3 linked regions of the Pararoseomonas sp. SCSIO 73927 genome follow. The protein of the gene in region 1 interacts with the protein of each later gene in a pairwise test. Links are inferred from orthologs where the notes say so. Each region holds a gene or a part of one and is shown in the gene's direction. Other genes may lie near its edges.

What was found.
Region 2: the proteins of VQH23_RS10920 (region 1) and VQH23_RS24935 interact in binary tests that used the Escherichia coli proteins (3 or more experiments, as listed by UniProt). The link is inferred for Pararoseomonas sp. SCSIO 73927 from one-to-one orthologs.
Region 3: the proteins of VQH23_RS10920 (region 1) and groL interact in binary tests that used the Escherichia coli proteins (3 or more experiments, as listed by UniProt). The link is inferred for Pararoseomonas sp. SCSIO 73927 from one-to-one orthologs.

The regions. Positions count from the first base shown.
Region 1 is NZ_CP146232.1:2,308,099-2,313,634, forward strand. Bases 402-3,382 are described here. They hold VQH23_RS10920 (nucleotide exchange factor GrpE), read left to right. Parts: upstream 402-1,594; coding sequence 1,595-2,170; downstream 2,171-3,382. Other genes in these bases: VQH23_RS10910 (multidrug effflux MFS transporter), read right to left, coding at 402-989; VQH23_RS10915 (MarR family transcriptional regulator), read right to left, coding at 986-1,435; VQH23_RS10925 (polysaccharide deacetylase family protein), read right to left, coding at 2,446-3,382. Also shown: more of VQH23_RS10910, read right to left, coding at 1-401; more of VQH23_RS10925, read right to left, coding at 3,383-3,459; VQH23_RS10930 (phosphopantetheine-binding protein), read left to right, coding at 3,539-3,814; VQH23_RS10935 (hypothetical protein), read left to right, coding at 3,847-4,365; VQH23_RS10940 (AMP-binding protein), read left to right, coding at 4,358-5,536. UniProt on the Escherichia coli protein: Participates actively in the response to hyperosmotic and heat shock by preventing the aggregation of stress-denatured proteins, in association with DnaK and GrpE. It is the nucleotide exchange factor for DnaK and may function as a thermosensor.
Region 2 is NZ_CP146232.1:5,279,286-5,283,387, forward strand. Bases 1-2,825 are described here. They hold VQH23_RS24935 (Nramp family divalent metal transporter), read left to right. Parts: upstream 1-659; coding sequence 660-1,991; downstream 1,992-2,825. Other genes in these bases: VQH23_RS24930 (hypothetical protein), read right to left, coding at 1-456; VQH23_RS24940 (NAD(P)-dependent oxidoreductase), read left to right, coding at 2,075-2,825. Outside these bases: more of VQH23_RS24940, read left to right, coding at 2,826-3,031; VQH23_RS24945 (DUF2252 family protein), read left to right, coding at 3,043-4,102. UniProt on the Escherichia coli protein: H(+)-stimulated, divalent metal cation uptake system. Involved in manganese and iron uptake. Can also transport cadmium, cobalt, zinc and to a lesser extent nickel and copper. Involved in response to reactive oxygen.
Region 3 is NZ_CP146232.1:536,943-541,192, reverse strand. What follows is about bases 1-2,973. They hold groL (chaperonin GroEL), read left to right. Parts: upstream 1-650; coding sequence 651-2,297; downstream 2,298-2,973. Other genes in these bases: VQH23_RS02575 (hypothetical protein), read right to left, coding at 2,668-2,973; VQH23_RS02580 (cold shock domain-containing protein), read left to right, coding at 2,419-2,628; groES (co-chaperone GroES), read left to right, coding at 298-597; VQH23_RS02595 (Usg-like family protein), read right to left, coding at 1-57. Outside these bases: more of VQH23_RS02575, read right to left, coding at 2,974-3,159; VQH23_RS02570 (tellurite resistance TerB family protein), read right to left, coding at 3,245-3,694; VQH23_RS02565 (ATP-dependent DNA helicase), read right to left, coding at 3,730-4,250.

The DNA.
Region 1 (5,536 bases):
AGGCTGATGGCCTGGGTCAGCACCGCCGGCCCCGCGACGCCGACGCAGAGGGTGAAGACGAACATCGGCAGCATGGCCGAGACAGGGTTCAGCGCCCCCGCCAGCACCACGACGAGGAAGGTGAGGGAGGCGGCCGCGCCGAGAAGGCTGGCCCGGGCCAGCACGCGGTCCAGCGCGCCGCGCCGGATCAGCCGGCTGGCGATCCAGTTGCCGATGGAGATGCCGACGACAAGAGCGCTGAGGGCGATCCCCGCCTCGTGCGCGGGCCGGCCCAGCTCGTGGAGGATGAAGGGGGCGGCGCTGAAGAAGGCGTAGGCCGCCGTGGTCACGCAGCCCCCGCAGACCGCGTAGCCCAGGAAGACGGGGGAGGAGGCGAGGCGGAGGTAGTCCCGCACCAGGGTGGAGGTCGGGGTGGCGGCGGGCTGGCCCGTCTCCGGCAGCAGGCGCCAGGTGAAGACGAGGTTGGCCACCCCCAGCAGGCAGAGGATCAGCAGCGTGGAGCGCCAGCCGGCCACGGCCACGGCGGCGCTGCCGACCAGCGGCGCGAGGCCGGGGCCGACCGTGACCATCAGGTTCAGCAGGGCCAGCCGCTGCGCCGTGTCCGCCGCGCCGGAGGTGTCGCGCACGATGGCGCGGCCGAGCACCACGCCGGCGCAGCCGCCCAGCGCCTGGAACAGCCGCGCGGCCACCAGCGTCTCCGCGTTCGGCGCCACCAGCGCGGCCAGGCCGGCCAGGGTGTAGAGGGAGAGGCCGGCCAGCAGCACCGGCCGCCGCCCGAACCGGTCCGCCAGCGGTCCGTAGATCGGCTGCCCCAGCGCGAGGCCCAGCACGTAGAGGCTGATGGTGAGCTGCAGCACCCCCTGGCTGGCGCCCAGCGCCGCCGTGGCCGCCGTCAGCGCGGGGACGAAGATGTACATCGCCACCGTGCCGCTGAAGGTGACGAGGGCCAGCAGCCAGAGGGGAACCGCCGGCCGGGGCGCGTCGCTCATGCCGCCTGCATCTCCGGGTCCGCCAGCCGGGCCATGATCCGCGTCATCACGCGGTGCGCCGCGTCGATCTCCGCCTCGGTCAGCCCGGCCATGGCTTCGTCCCGCATGGCGGCAGAGACCTCCTCCACCCGCGATGCCAGGCTCCGCCCCGCCTCTGTCAGCACGATCGCCTTGGCGCGCCGGTCCGTGCCCGCCCCACGCCGTTCCACCAGCCCCGCCGCTTCCAGCGAGTCCAGCAGCCGGACCACGGAGGAGCCGTCCAGGGAGAGGGAGAGGGCCAGTTCCTTCTGCCGCATGGGCGCCGGGGCGCGGGCCAGGCGGATCAGCGGCAGCCAGGTCGCCTCGGAGAGCCCGAACGGCTCCAGCCTCCGGTTCACGGCGCGCCGCCAGTGCCGCGCCGTGGCGGCGATAAGGATGGGCAGGGTCGCCCGGGGGGACGTGTGCATCGCCAATCGATGGTATGTCACGCATTTGCTGCGATGCAATATTCACCTCTCTCGCCGCGGTTGGGCGGGCACGGCGCAGCTTGCCCCGACGCTCCCCGGACCCTAGGTGAGGCGTCGAGAAACGGCCCTGCCGAGGGCCAGGAAAGACCCGATCATCCGATGAGCGATCCCCAGAAGCCCTCCGAAGTCGATGCCCAGCCCGGGGCCACCAACGCCCCCGAGATCCATGAGCCCGGCACCACCCCCGGGACATCCAGCGTCGAGACCCCCGCCCCCGACGCGGCGGCGGAGCTCTCGGCCATGCGCGACAAGTGGCTGCGCGCCGAGGCCGAGATGCAGAACCTCCGCAACCGCCACAAGCGCGAGCTGGAGGACGCCCGCAACTACGCCGTGACGAAGTTCGCGCGCGACGTGGCCGACGCCGCCGAGAACCTGCGCCGCGGCCTGGACGCCCTGCCCCCCACGGCGGAAGGCGAGGACTCCCCCGTCGCCAAGCTGCGCGGCGGCTTCGAGGGGGTGGAGCGCGCCTTCCTTGCCATGCTGGAGCGCCACGGGGTGAAGTCCGAGGACCCCTCCGGCAAGCCCTTTGACCCGGAGCTGCACCAGGCCATGGCCGAGCAGCCGGCGCCGGCCGGCGTGGAGCCGGGCACCGTGATCACGGCCTGGACGCCGGCCTGGACCATCAACGGGCGCCTTCTGAAGCCGGCCATGGTTGTGGTGGCGGGGAAGGGCTGATCCGTCGCTGACGGGATGCCCCGGGGAGAGGAAGAAGGAATTCTTCCTCTCCCCGGACCCCTCTCCATCATCTTTTTCTTCAGATTGGTCTGACCTTTGCTGACGGTGCGCCTCGGCTCGAGGAGCCGAGGCGACTGCGAGGGCAGGTCTTAAAGAGTGGGCGCGTTCCGCCAGTCCCGCGGCAGCCTCAGGCCGATCCAGGAGGCTCAAGCTCCGGGCTCGGGACAACGCTCGCGTTTGCCCTGGGGTGCCGGGGCGGAGCTACAGCGGCTCCTCTATCCCCCGACAGCCAGCGTCAGCAGCCGGCGCGCGGTGCCTGCGGGCACCGGCCGCGCCTGCGGCACCGCGTGCGTCATCTCCCAGGCCTCGTCCAGCCGTTCGCCCAGCGGGACGGAAACGCGCCCCCGCAGCAGGGCGCGCAGGCGGCGGGCGGTGACGCCGCGATTGGCCCAGAGGAAGAGGCTGTTCAGCAGGCCGAGCTCCCGGTTGGGGTAGAAGGGCTCGTCCGCGTCGATGTCGTAGGGGTGGCAGTAGGTCCAGGCCAGGGGACCTTCCAGCCGTGCCGTCAGGCGGCGCAGGTCCCAGGTCGGCAGGTAGCGCAGGTACATGCCGCCCAGGGCGGGCAGGCGCAGGGGGCCGAGCGTGCCGACGGGCACGGGCAGTTCCAACAGCCCGCAGGGCCAGGCGAAGGGCCGGGCCGGGGCCGAGGGGTGGTTGTAGAGGAAGCACCGCGCCGGCAGCACGGAGGAGGAGTAGGCATAGCCCGCCTCCCGCAGCGTATCGGCCGCCCATTCCGTATCGGGGGTGAGGGAGAAGTAGGGCGCGCGGAAGCCCGCGACCGGCTGGCCGGAGAGGTCCTGCAGCGCGGCGCGGGCCCGCCCGGCCTCCTCGCGCAGGGCGGCGGGGCCGAGTTCGGGCAGGGCGCGGTGGGTCTGGTTGTGGCTGGCCAGCTCATGCCCACGCGCCGCGATCTCGCGCACCAGCCAGGGCGCGGCGTCCGCCACATCCCCGAGGACGAAGAAGGTGCCGCGCGCGCCCGTCTCGTCCAGCAGGTCCAGCAGGGCTGCGGTGGCGGCCAGGTGGCGCCGGCCCGTGCGGTCGGTCGGGCTCGGCTCGATGTCGGCGGTGAAGCTCAGCAGGCGTGGCAGGGCCGTGAAGGCGTCGCCCGGAGCGGACCCGGTCCCCCGGATCGCGGCTGGATTCCCCCACGGGGCCGCCGGGGCGTCGGCCGGCTTGCCGCTCCCTGGGCACGCATCGAGCGTGGCGGGGCGCGGGGGACGCGCCGTCATGCTGAATTTTTAAGGCGCGTCACCATCCCGTGTGCTTTATCCCCATGTGATTGCCAGGACCAGGGTGGAGACGGGACGCGTGGGTGCGACGACTGCGATGACGGCGCTTGAGGCGGAGGTGGCGGCGCTGATCGTCGGCGCCCTCCAGCTGGAGGTGCGGCCGGAGGAGATCGAGCCGGAGGCGCCCCTGTTTGGCGAAGGGCTAGACCTGGACAGCATCGACGCGCTGGAGATGGCGCTGGCCATCTCGCGCAAGTACGGCTTCCAGCTCCGCTCCGACGACGAGCGGAACGGGCGGATCTTCGCCTCCCTGCGGAGCCTCTCCGCGCATATCGAGAAGAACCGGGCGGGGTGAGCATGGCTGGTCCGGCTGCAGGGCCGGGTCCGGTGCCGGGGGTAGAACCGGTGCCGGGCGCGCGGGCGCGCGGGCGCCGCCGGGCCGTCCGGCGCGCGGCGCTGGCGCTGCTCCTGCTCCTGGCCTGGGCCCTGCCGGCCTCTGCCTGGCCCTTCGGGCTCGGCGAATGGGTGGGAAAGGGGGAGGCGTTCTTCCCCGCGCTGGGCGCTGCCGGCCTCGCCTGGGCCTTCGCCCGCACCCTGCGCCCGGGCGCGCAGCCCCTGATCGCGGAGTACATCCGCTTCGACGAGCGGCGCGACCCCGTGGCCTGCGCCGGCTACGCGCGCGGCCTGACGCTGTTCTGGGCGGCGGTGATGGCGGGGATGGCGGTGGCGGAGCTGGCGGCGGCGCTGCGGGGCGTGGAGCTCGGCTGGGCGCCGGAGGTGACCCTGCTGGCCCTCTTCCTCGGCGAGCACGCGGTCCGCAGCCTGCGTTTCCCGGAAGGCGGGATCGCCTGGCCCAGCCAGACCTTCCGCGCCGTCCTGCGGGCGGAGAGGGCGCGGCATGGCTGAGACCCCCTTCCTCGCCCGTGCGCCGGGCGACCTCTTCGCGCTGCGGGGCCGTGAGCCCGTCACGGCCGGGCGCTACCTGGCCGACGTGGCGGCCCTGGCCGCGCGCCTGCCGGAAGCCCCCTATGTCCTGAACCTCTGCGCGGACCGCTACCTGGCCCTCGTGGGTTTCGGCGCGGCGCTGGCGCGCGGGCAGGTCACGCTGCTCTCGGCCGACCGCTCCCCTCACCGGCAGCGGGAGCTGGCGGCCGCCTGGCCCGGCACGGTGGCGATCGCGGACGGTGTGGAGACGGTGATCCCGACCGTGCTGGCCGACGCCCGGGGCGAGGGGGAGTGGGCGAACTTCACCATCCCCGCGGACCGCGTGGCGGCGATCGGCTTCACCTCCGGCAGCACGGGGGAGCCGCGGCCGCACGCCAAGCCCTGGGGCGCCCTGGCCGCCGCCGCGCGGGCCGCGGCCGCGCGCTTCGGGCTGGACGACGCGGCGGACCCGGCCACGGTCATCGGCACCGTGCCCGCCCAACACATGTACGGCTTCGAGACGACGGTCATGCTGCCGCTGCGGGCGCCGGTGGCCGTGCATTCCGGCCCGCACTTCTATCCCGTGGAGGTGGCCGAGGCCGTGGCCGCCGCCCCCGGCCGCCGCGTGGTGGTGACCACCCCCCTGCAGCTCCGCGCCCTGGTGGCGGGCGGGGTGCGCGGCGCCTCAGCCTTCATCTCCGCCACCGCCCCCCTCTCCCCGACGCTTGCGGGGGAGGCGGAGGCCGCGCTCGGCGCGCCCGTGCTGGAGATCTACGGCGCGACGGAGATGGGCTCCATCGCCAGCCGTCGCACCATGGAGGGCGAGGCCTGGACCCTCTACGACGGCGTGGTGCTGGAGGGGGACGAGGCCGCGGCCGCGAGGGTGCCCGGCCTGCCGGAGCCCGTGCCGCTGGCCGACCTGATCCAGGCGGAGCCGGACGGCCGCTTCCGCCTGCTCGGCCGGCGCGGGGACATGGTGAAGCGCGGCGGCAAGCGCGCCTCGCTGGCCGGGCTGAACCGGGTGCTCTCGGAGATCGAGGGGGTGGAGGAGGGCGTCTTCCTCGCCCCCGACGACCTGGAGGCCAACCCCGCCGCCCGTCTCGCCGCCTACGTCGTCGCCCCCGGCCGCACGAGCGGTGAGATCGTGGCCGCG
Region 2 (4,102 bases), 3.0 Mb from region 1 along the record:
GCCCTGGCCCTGCGGGCCGGTGGCGGCCCACTCCGTGCAGGCCTGGCCGGCGACCGTGGCGGTGCCCCGGCGCTCGAAACGCACGCCCTCCGGCACGGCCTGGGTCAGCGCCCGCACGGCCTCCGGCGGCAGGGCCATCACCGCGCGCTGCCCGTCCATCACCATCACGGCGGTGCCGGCCCTGCGGTCCACCAGCATCCAGCCGATGCCGCCGGGCGGATCCACCCGCTGCTTTCCTTCCGTGACCGACCAGGCCATGCCGAAGGTGTCGGACGGCGCCCCGTCGCCGAGGGCGCGGTAGGTCACCGCCACGTCCCGCGTGGGCAGGGTGGCGGGCGGCGCGGTCTGGGCCGCGGCCGGCAGGGCGGGCAGAACCAGGGCGGGCAGAACCAGGGCAGCCAGGATCAGGGTGGGCAGGGCGACCAGCCCGGGCAGCGGCGAGCGTTGCTTCTTCATGCGCCCCTAGTGGGGTATGCGGGCCGTGGCTGCCCAGGTGCGATCCCCGCACGATCCGGCGAGGAGCGCGCGGCCGCGCGCTTGCGGCCCTGCAGCAGAGCATCCACATTCCCACAAGCCCTTGGGATTCAACGACATGCCTGGACAGGTCTCGACCTGAACAGGTGTTCATTCGTGCCCGATGACAGGAGAGAAGAGGTCTGATGGCACGAGGCGATCTTCCCCTGGCCGGACGGAGCGAGGATGGCCGCAGCCTGCCGGAGGTGAACCGCAGCGTCGCCGTCCCGAATGCCGGGTCCTGGCTGCGGCGGCTGATGGCCTTCATCGGGCCGGGCTACCTCGTCGCGGTGGGCTACATGGACCCCGGCAACTGGGCCACCGCGCTCGCGGGCGGATCGGCCTTCGGGTACACGCTGCTCACCGTCGCGCTGCTCTCCTCGCTGATGGCGATCCTGCTGCAGGCGCTCTGCGCGCGGATCGGGATCGCGACGGGGCACGACCTGGCGCAGCTCTGCCGGGACCGCTTTCCGCGCTGGGTTGGCCTTCCCCTTTGGTTCCTGGCCGAGGTCGCGATCTGCGCGACGGACCTGGCGGAGCTCATCGGCACGGCCATCGCGCTGCAGCTGCTGTTCGGCATCCCGCTGATGGCGGGCGTGCTGCTGACGGCGCTGGACGCCTTCCTCATCCTCTGGCTGCAGAACAAGGGGATGCGCTGGCTGGAGGCCTTCATCATGGGGATGATCGCCCTCATCGCCGGGTGCTTCGTGGTGCAGGTTGCGCTGGCGGACCCGGAGTGGGGCGCGGTGCTCCGGGGCTACCTGCCCTCCGCCTCGATCGTGACGAACGAGACGCAGCTCTACATCGCGCTCGGCATCCTCGGCGCGACGGTGATGCCGCACAACCTGTACCTGCACACCGCCGTCATCCAGTCCCGCGACATCGGGCGGGACGAGGCGGGGAAGCGGGAGGCGATCCGCTTCGCCACGATCGACAGCACGGTGGCGCTCGGCCTCGCGCTGCTCATCAACTCCTCCATCCTCATCCTCGCCGCCGCCGCCTTCCACGCCAGCGGCAATACGGAGGTTGCGGAGATCCAGGACGCGCACAAGCTGCTGGCGCCGATCCTCGGCACCGCGGCGCCCTACCTGTTCGCGGTCGCGCTGCTGGCCTGCGGGCTGAACTCCACCGTCACGGCCACGCTGGCGGGGCAGGTGGTGATGGAGGGCTTCCTGCACATCCGGCTGAACCCGGTGGTGAGGCGGCTGGTGACGCGGCTGATCGCCATCATCCCCGCCGTGATCGTGACGGCGATCTACGGGGAGAGCGGGACGGCGCGGATGCTCGTGCTGTCGCAGGTCGTGCTCTCGCTGCAGCTGCCCTTCGCGGTGATCCCGCTGATGCTCTTCGCGGGGGACCGCAAGCGGCTGGGGGTGCTCTCGGCGCCGCGCTGGCAGCTGGCGCTGGGCTGGGCCTCGGCGGCGCTGATCGTGGTGCTGAACGTGAAGTTGCTGGCGGACTTCCTGCTGGGAGATTGAGCGCGGGGGGGGGGGTGGCTGATGCGGCGCGCGCCCCGCATCATCCGCCAGAGCCCGCCACCCGGGCCCGGAGGCGACGCGCCATGCCCATCCCCGTCCTCGTCCTGATCGAGCTGCTGCCGGAGCAGAGGGCGCGGCTGAGCGGGGCAGGATTCGACCTCCGCCTGGCCGCGGCGGAGCGGGAGCGGGCGGTGGCTGAGGATGGCCCGAGGTTCCGGGCCGTGCTGACCAACGGCTCCACGGGGCTCACCGCCGCGGAGATGGAGCGGATGCCCGCGCTGGAGATCGTCCTCGCCCAGGGGGCGGGATTCGAGCGGATCGACGTCGCGGCGGCCCGGGCGCGCGGCCTCGTCGTCACCCACGGGCCCGGCACGAACGACAGCTCCGTGGCGGACCACGCGATGGCGCTGCTGCTGGCGGCGGCGCGGGGGATCGTGCGGGCGGACGCGGCCGTGCGGCGCGGGGCGTGGCCTCGGCTGACGCGGCCGGCGGTGTTCGGGAAGCGGCTGGGCATTCTTGGTCTCGGCCGGATCGGCGCGGCGATCGCGGGGCGCGGCGCGGGCGGCTTCGGGATGGCGGTGGGATATTGCGGGCGGCAGAGGCAGGAAGGGGTGGAGCACGCCTTCTTCCCCACCCCCGTTGCCTTGGCGGCGTGGTGCGACTTCCTGGTGATCGCGACGCCAGGCGGGGCAGGCACACGGCACCTGGTCGATGCGGCCGTGCTGGACGCGCTGGGGCCGGAGGGGTTCCTGATCAATATTGCCCGCGGGACGGTGGTGGACACGGAGGCGCTGATCGCGGCGCTGCGGGCGGGGCGCATCGCGGGCGCCGCGCTGGACGTGGTGGAGGGCGAGCCGGTGCTGCCCGAGGGGTTGGCGGCGCTGGAGAACGTCACCCTCACCCCGCACGTCGCCGGGCGCTCGCCGGAGGCGGTGGCGGCGACGATTGACCTGGTGATCGAGAACCTGACGGCGCACTTCTCAGGCCAACCCGTCCTGACCCCCGTCCTCACCCCCGTCTTCACCCCCGGGCCGGCCTGAGGGGGCGGAGGATGGACATCCTGGCATCGGTGGCGCGCTACGAGGACGACCTGCGCGCGCAGATGGGGCGGGAGGTGCTGCAGGAGGGGCTGGACGAGAAGCACCGGAAGATGGCGGGCCGGGATCCCTTCCCCTTCCTGCGCGCCACCTTCTGGCGCTGGGCGGAGACGGTGCTGGAAGTGGCGCCGGACCTCGGCTCCGCCCCGGCCGTGCTGGCGGTGGGGGACGTCCACCTGGAGAATTTCGGCACCTGGCGCGACCTGGACGGCCGGCTGGTCTGGGGCGTGAACGACTACGACGAGGCGGCGGCGATGCCCTACCCGCTGGACCTGCTGCGCCTGGCCGTCAGCGGGCTGCTGGCGGGCGGGGAGCGGGGGGCGGCGGCGATCGCGCGGGACATCCTGGCCGGCTACGCCGCGGGGCTGGAGGCGCCCGGCGCGGCGGTGCTGGACCGGGAGCGCCGGGGGCTGCGCGAGACCGTGATGGTCCCGGAGGGGCACCGGGCGGAGTTCTGGAACGGGCTGCGGAAGAAGCGGGAGGCCTTCGAGGCGCGCCCGAAGCGGGGGCGCCCGAAGCTCTGGCCCCGCTACGAGACGGCGCTGCGGACGGCGATGCCGCCGGGGGCCGAGCCGTCCCGCTTCTGGTACCGCGGCGCCGGAGTGGGCAGCCTCGGCCGCCCCCGCTGGGTGGCGGAGGCGGAGTGGGCGGGGGATCTGGTGATCCGGGAGGCGAAAGGGGTGGTTCCCTCCGCCTGGGCGCGCGCGCACGGCGGCGGGCACGCCCTTCGCTGCATGGAGATCGCGACAGGGCGCTTCCGCGCGCCGGATCCCTGGTACCGGGTGGCCAACGGCATCGCCGTGCGGCGCCTCTCCCCGAACAACCGCAAGATCGAGGCGGGAGAGGTCTTCCCTTCCGCCAGGACGGGCGCGAGGCGGATGGGGCGGGAGGTTCTGGTCGGGGCGCCGATGCTGCGCGCCATGGGGGCGGAGCTGGCCGCGATCCACCTGGGGGGCGAGGGCGCGCGGGAGGCGATCCGGCGGCACCTGCGGGCGCAGCGCGGGGGCTGGCTCG
Region 3 (4,250 bases), 1.8 Mb from region 1 along the record:
CGTGGTCAGGTGCCATTCGGGGATGCGGACGACGTGCTCGATGCCCCGCAGGTGCATGTCCTTTCTCCTCAAGCCGGGCGGCAGGGAGGCCGCCAGGGGCGAATGGTGCCATGCAGGAGCAATGTCTGGGCGCAAAAAATGTTTCATATCAATGCAATGGCACTCTCACACCGAGAGTGCTGCTGGGCGCTTGACGGCGTGGGGGGTGATCTCCTAGATCGCTGGCACTCGCCGGGGGTGAGTGCCAACAATCCCCCGGCCGGGCTCAACCACGATCAAGGCTCAGGAGAGGATCGCATGGCGAACTTCCGTCCCCTGCATGACCGCGTTCTCGTCCGTCGCGTGACGGCCGAAGAGAAGAGCGCTGGCGGCATCATCATCCCCGACACCGCCAAGGAGAAGCCCCAGGAGGGCGAGGTCGTGTCCGTGGGTTCGGGCGCGCGCAACGAGGCCGGCCAGATCGTGGCGCTGGACGTGAAGGCCGGCGACCGCATCCTGTTCGGCAAGTGGTCCGGCACCGAGGTGAAGCTGAATGGTGAGGAGCTCCTGATCATGAAGGAGTCCGACATCATGGGCATCGTGGAGAAGGCCGCCTGATCGTTCCGTGAGGAACTGATCGGCGCTTTCCCAACACAAGAAAGGACATTCAGATGGCTGCGAAGGACGTCAAGTTCGGCGCCAATGCCCGTGAGCGCATGCTGCGCGGCGTGGACATCCTGGCCGACGCCGTGAAGGTGACGCTGGGCCCGAAGGGCCGCAACGTCGTGCTCGACAAGAGCTTCGGCGCGCCGCGGATCACCAAGGACGGCGTGACCGTCGCCAAGGAGATCGAGCTGGCCGACAAGTTCGAGAACATGGGCGCGCAGATGGTGCGCGAAGTGGCCTCGAAGCAGAACGACCTGGCCGGTGACGGCACGACCACCGCGACGGTGCTGGCCCAGGCCATCATCCGCGAGGGCGCCAAGGCCGTGGCCGCCGGCCTGAACCCGATGGACCTGAAGCGCGGCGTTGACAAGGCCGTGACGGTGATCGTGGCCGATCTGCAGGCGAAGACCCGCAAGATCACCACCTCCGCCGAGGTCGCCCAGGTCGGCTCGCTCTCCGCCAACGGCGAGACCGAGATCGGCGAAATGATCGCGCAGGCGATGGAGAAGGTCGGCAACGAGGGTGTCATCACCGTCGAGGAGGCCAAGTCCATCCAGACCGAGCTCGACGTCGTCGAGGGCATGCAGTTCGACCGCGGCTACGTCTCCCCGTACTTCATCACGAATGCGGAGAAGATGATCGCCGAGCTCGAGAACCCGTACATCCTGATCCACGAGAAGAAGCTCTCCCAGCTGCAGCCGATGCTGCCGCTGCTCGAGGCGGTGGTTCAGTCCGGGCGCCCGCTGGTGATCGTGGCCGAGGACATCGAGGGCGAGGCCCTGGCCACGCTCGTGGTGAACAAGCTGCGCGGCGGCCTGAAGATCGCGGCCGTGAAGGCCCCGGGCTTCGGCGATCGCCGCAAGGCGATGCTCGAGGACATCGCCATCCTGACGGGCGGTGAGGTGATCTCCGAGGATCTCGGCATCAAGCTCGAGAGCGTGACGCTGAACCAGCTCGGCCGTGCGAAGAACATTCGCATCGAGAAGGAGAATACCACGATCATCGACGGCGCCGGCGAGAAGGAGGCCATCGAGGGTCGCGTGGAGCAGATCAAGGCGCAGATCGAGGAGACCACCTCGGACTACGACCGTGAGAAGCTGCAGGAGCGTCTCGCCAAGCTGGCCGGCGGCGTCGCCGTGATCCGCGTTGGCGGTTCCTCCGAGGTCGAGGTGAAGGAGCGCAAGGACCGCGTCGACGACGCGCTGCACGCGACCCGCGCCGCGGTCGAGGAAGGCATCGTCCCCGGTGGTGGCGTGGCCCTGCTGCGCGCCAGCCTGAAGCTGGCCGACCTCAAGGGCCTGAACAACGACGAGCAGGTCGGGATCGAGATCGTTCGGCGCGCCATCGCGGTGCCGCTGAAGCAGATCGCCGAGAACGCCGGCAAGGACGGCGCGGTCATCGCCGGCGAGGTCCTCCGCAAGGACGACTACGAGTACGGCTACGACGCGCAGGCCGACGAGTACAAGGACCTGGTGGCGGCCGGCATCATCGACCCGACCAAGGTCGTTCGCACCGCCCTGCAGGACGCCGCTTCCGTGGCCTCCCTGCTGATCACCACCGAGGCGATGGTGGCCGAGCGCCCGGCGAAGGCCGCGGCCCCGGCCGGTGGCCCGGGCGGCGGCATGGGCGGCATGGGCGACATGGACTTCTGATCTGATGGGGATCGGCTTCGATCCCCACAGTCAGGCGTCAGCCATGACGAAGAGGGGCGGTCCGGCAACGGGCCGCCCTTCCTCGTTGTAGGGTGGGTCTTTCAGCGCGGAGGTTGGCGCGATGCCGATGGGGACGGTGGTCTGGTACCAGCCGCACAAGGGCTACGGCTTCATCCGGCCCGATGATGGCGGGCCGGACGTGATGGTGCACGAATCGGTGGTGGAGGCCGCCGGGCGGCGAGACCTGAAAAAGGGAGAGGAGATCGAGTACGAGGCGGCGCAGCTTCCGAAGAAGCCGGCGCCGATCGTGATGCGCATCCTCTCCCGCTAGGCGGGCCGGGGGGGCGGTGTGCCCTCCGGCGATCCGCCCCTACTCCTCCCAGACCTTGATGGCGGAGATCTTGCGGAGGACGCCCTTCGCGCGCTCCGCCTGGTCGGCGTTGGCGACGTTCACGGTGAGGACAGCGACGGCCTTCTCGGAGTCCGGGACGACCTCCGGGGTGGCGGCGTTGGTCACGCCCTGGGTGACGGCACCGGCGCCCAGGCCGGCGGCGGCGGCGGCGGCCACGGCCGGCAGGGCGGCACCGCCCGTGGCCACCACCACGCCCGCGGCGGCCATGGCGGCGCCGGCGGAGGCGATGCTGGTGCCCATGGTGCGAAGGTTGCGCTGCTCGTCCTCCTGCACCACCCCGTTCGTCTCGCCGGGGGCCTGGACGGGCTGGAGGCCGGTATCGGAGGTGCGGATGGAGATCTGGTCGCGGGGGATCGCCTCTGCGGTCAGGTACTGGATGGCCTGCTCGGCGCCTTCGTGGGTGCCGAAGCTCGCCATGACCTGGCGCTGGGCGTGCGGCATATCCGACATGGTGCGTTCCTCTGGGTTCGTCATGCCAGGGAACGCCGCTTGCGCCGGGTTGTTGCCGCCGGAACGGTCCCGGCGGCGGGACGGCTCAGATGACCTGGAAGCGGGCCTTGGCGGCGCGCTCGATCGCGCCGGCCACCAGGCGGTCGATGTCGAGGGCGATGCGGAAGTCCTGCAGGAAGCGAAGCTCCTCCTGGGAGGCGTCGCCATCGGCGGCGGCGATCTCGCATGCCAGGAGGTAGGCGGTCTCGCGGAGGCGCGGGGGCAGGGCGTCGCGGATCATCTCGCTGGCGCGGTCCAGCCCGTCCGCCTGGTCCAGCAGGCCGAGGACGACCTCGGTGACGGTGTCGATCTCGCTGGGGTGGAAGTCGCCGAAGGCCGGGAGTTCCCGGACGAGGCGGGACATGGCGGCGAGCTCCGCGTCCGTCATGCCGCGGTCGCTGACGCCCATCAGCACCATGGCGCAGACCAGGGCCTCCTGCGCGGTGAAGCGCGTGGGCAGGGGGGTGGGGGCGGTGTCCATGACGTTCGTGTCCATCGTGGGGGAAGGGTTCTTCCGCCGCGGCCCCTGCGTCAATCGGCGGGACGATCACCATTTAGGAAGCGCCGGGTTTCCCGCACCGCCTCGGCCAGTCCCATGCGGTGCACGGCCACGCCCTCCGGCAGGCCGGCAAGGAGGCGGGTGGGGGCGCGGGAATCCAGCAGGACGAAGACGCCGCGGTCATCGGCGCGGCGGATCAGGCGGCCGAAAGCCTGGCGCAGGCGGTGGCGGGCGATGGCGTCGTCATAGGCCTTGGGCCGGGCGCCGGAGAGGTGGGTGCGGCGCTCCCGGTGGAGGATGGTGGGGCGGGGCCAGGGAATGCGGTCGAAGACCAGCAGGCGGAGGGAGCGGCCGGGCACGTCCACGCCGTCCCGCAGGGCGTCCGTGCCGAGAAGGCAGGAATCCTCCTCCGCCCGGAAGACGTCCACGAGGGTGGCGTTGTCCATGGCGTCCACGTGCTGGGCGTAGAGGGGGAGGCCGGCGGCCTCCAGGCCCGGGGCCATGCGGCGATGGGCGTCGCGCAGGCGGCGGATGGCGGTGAAGAGGCCGAGGG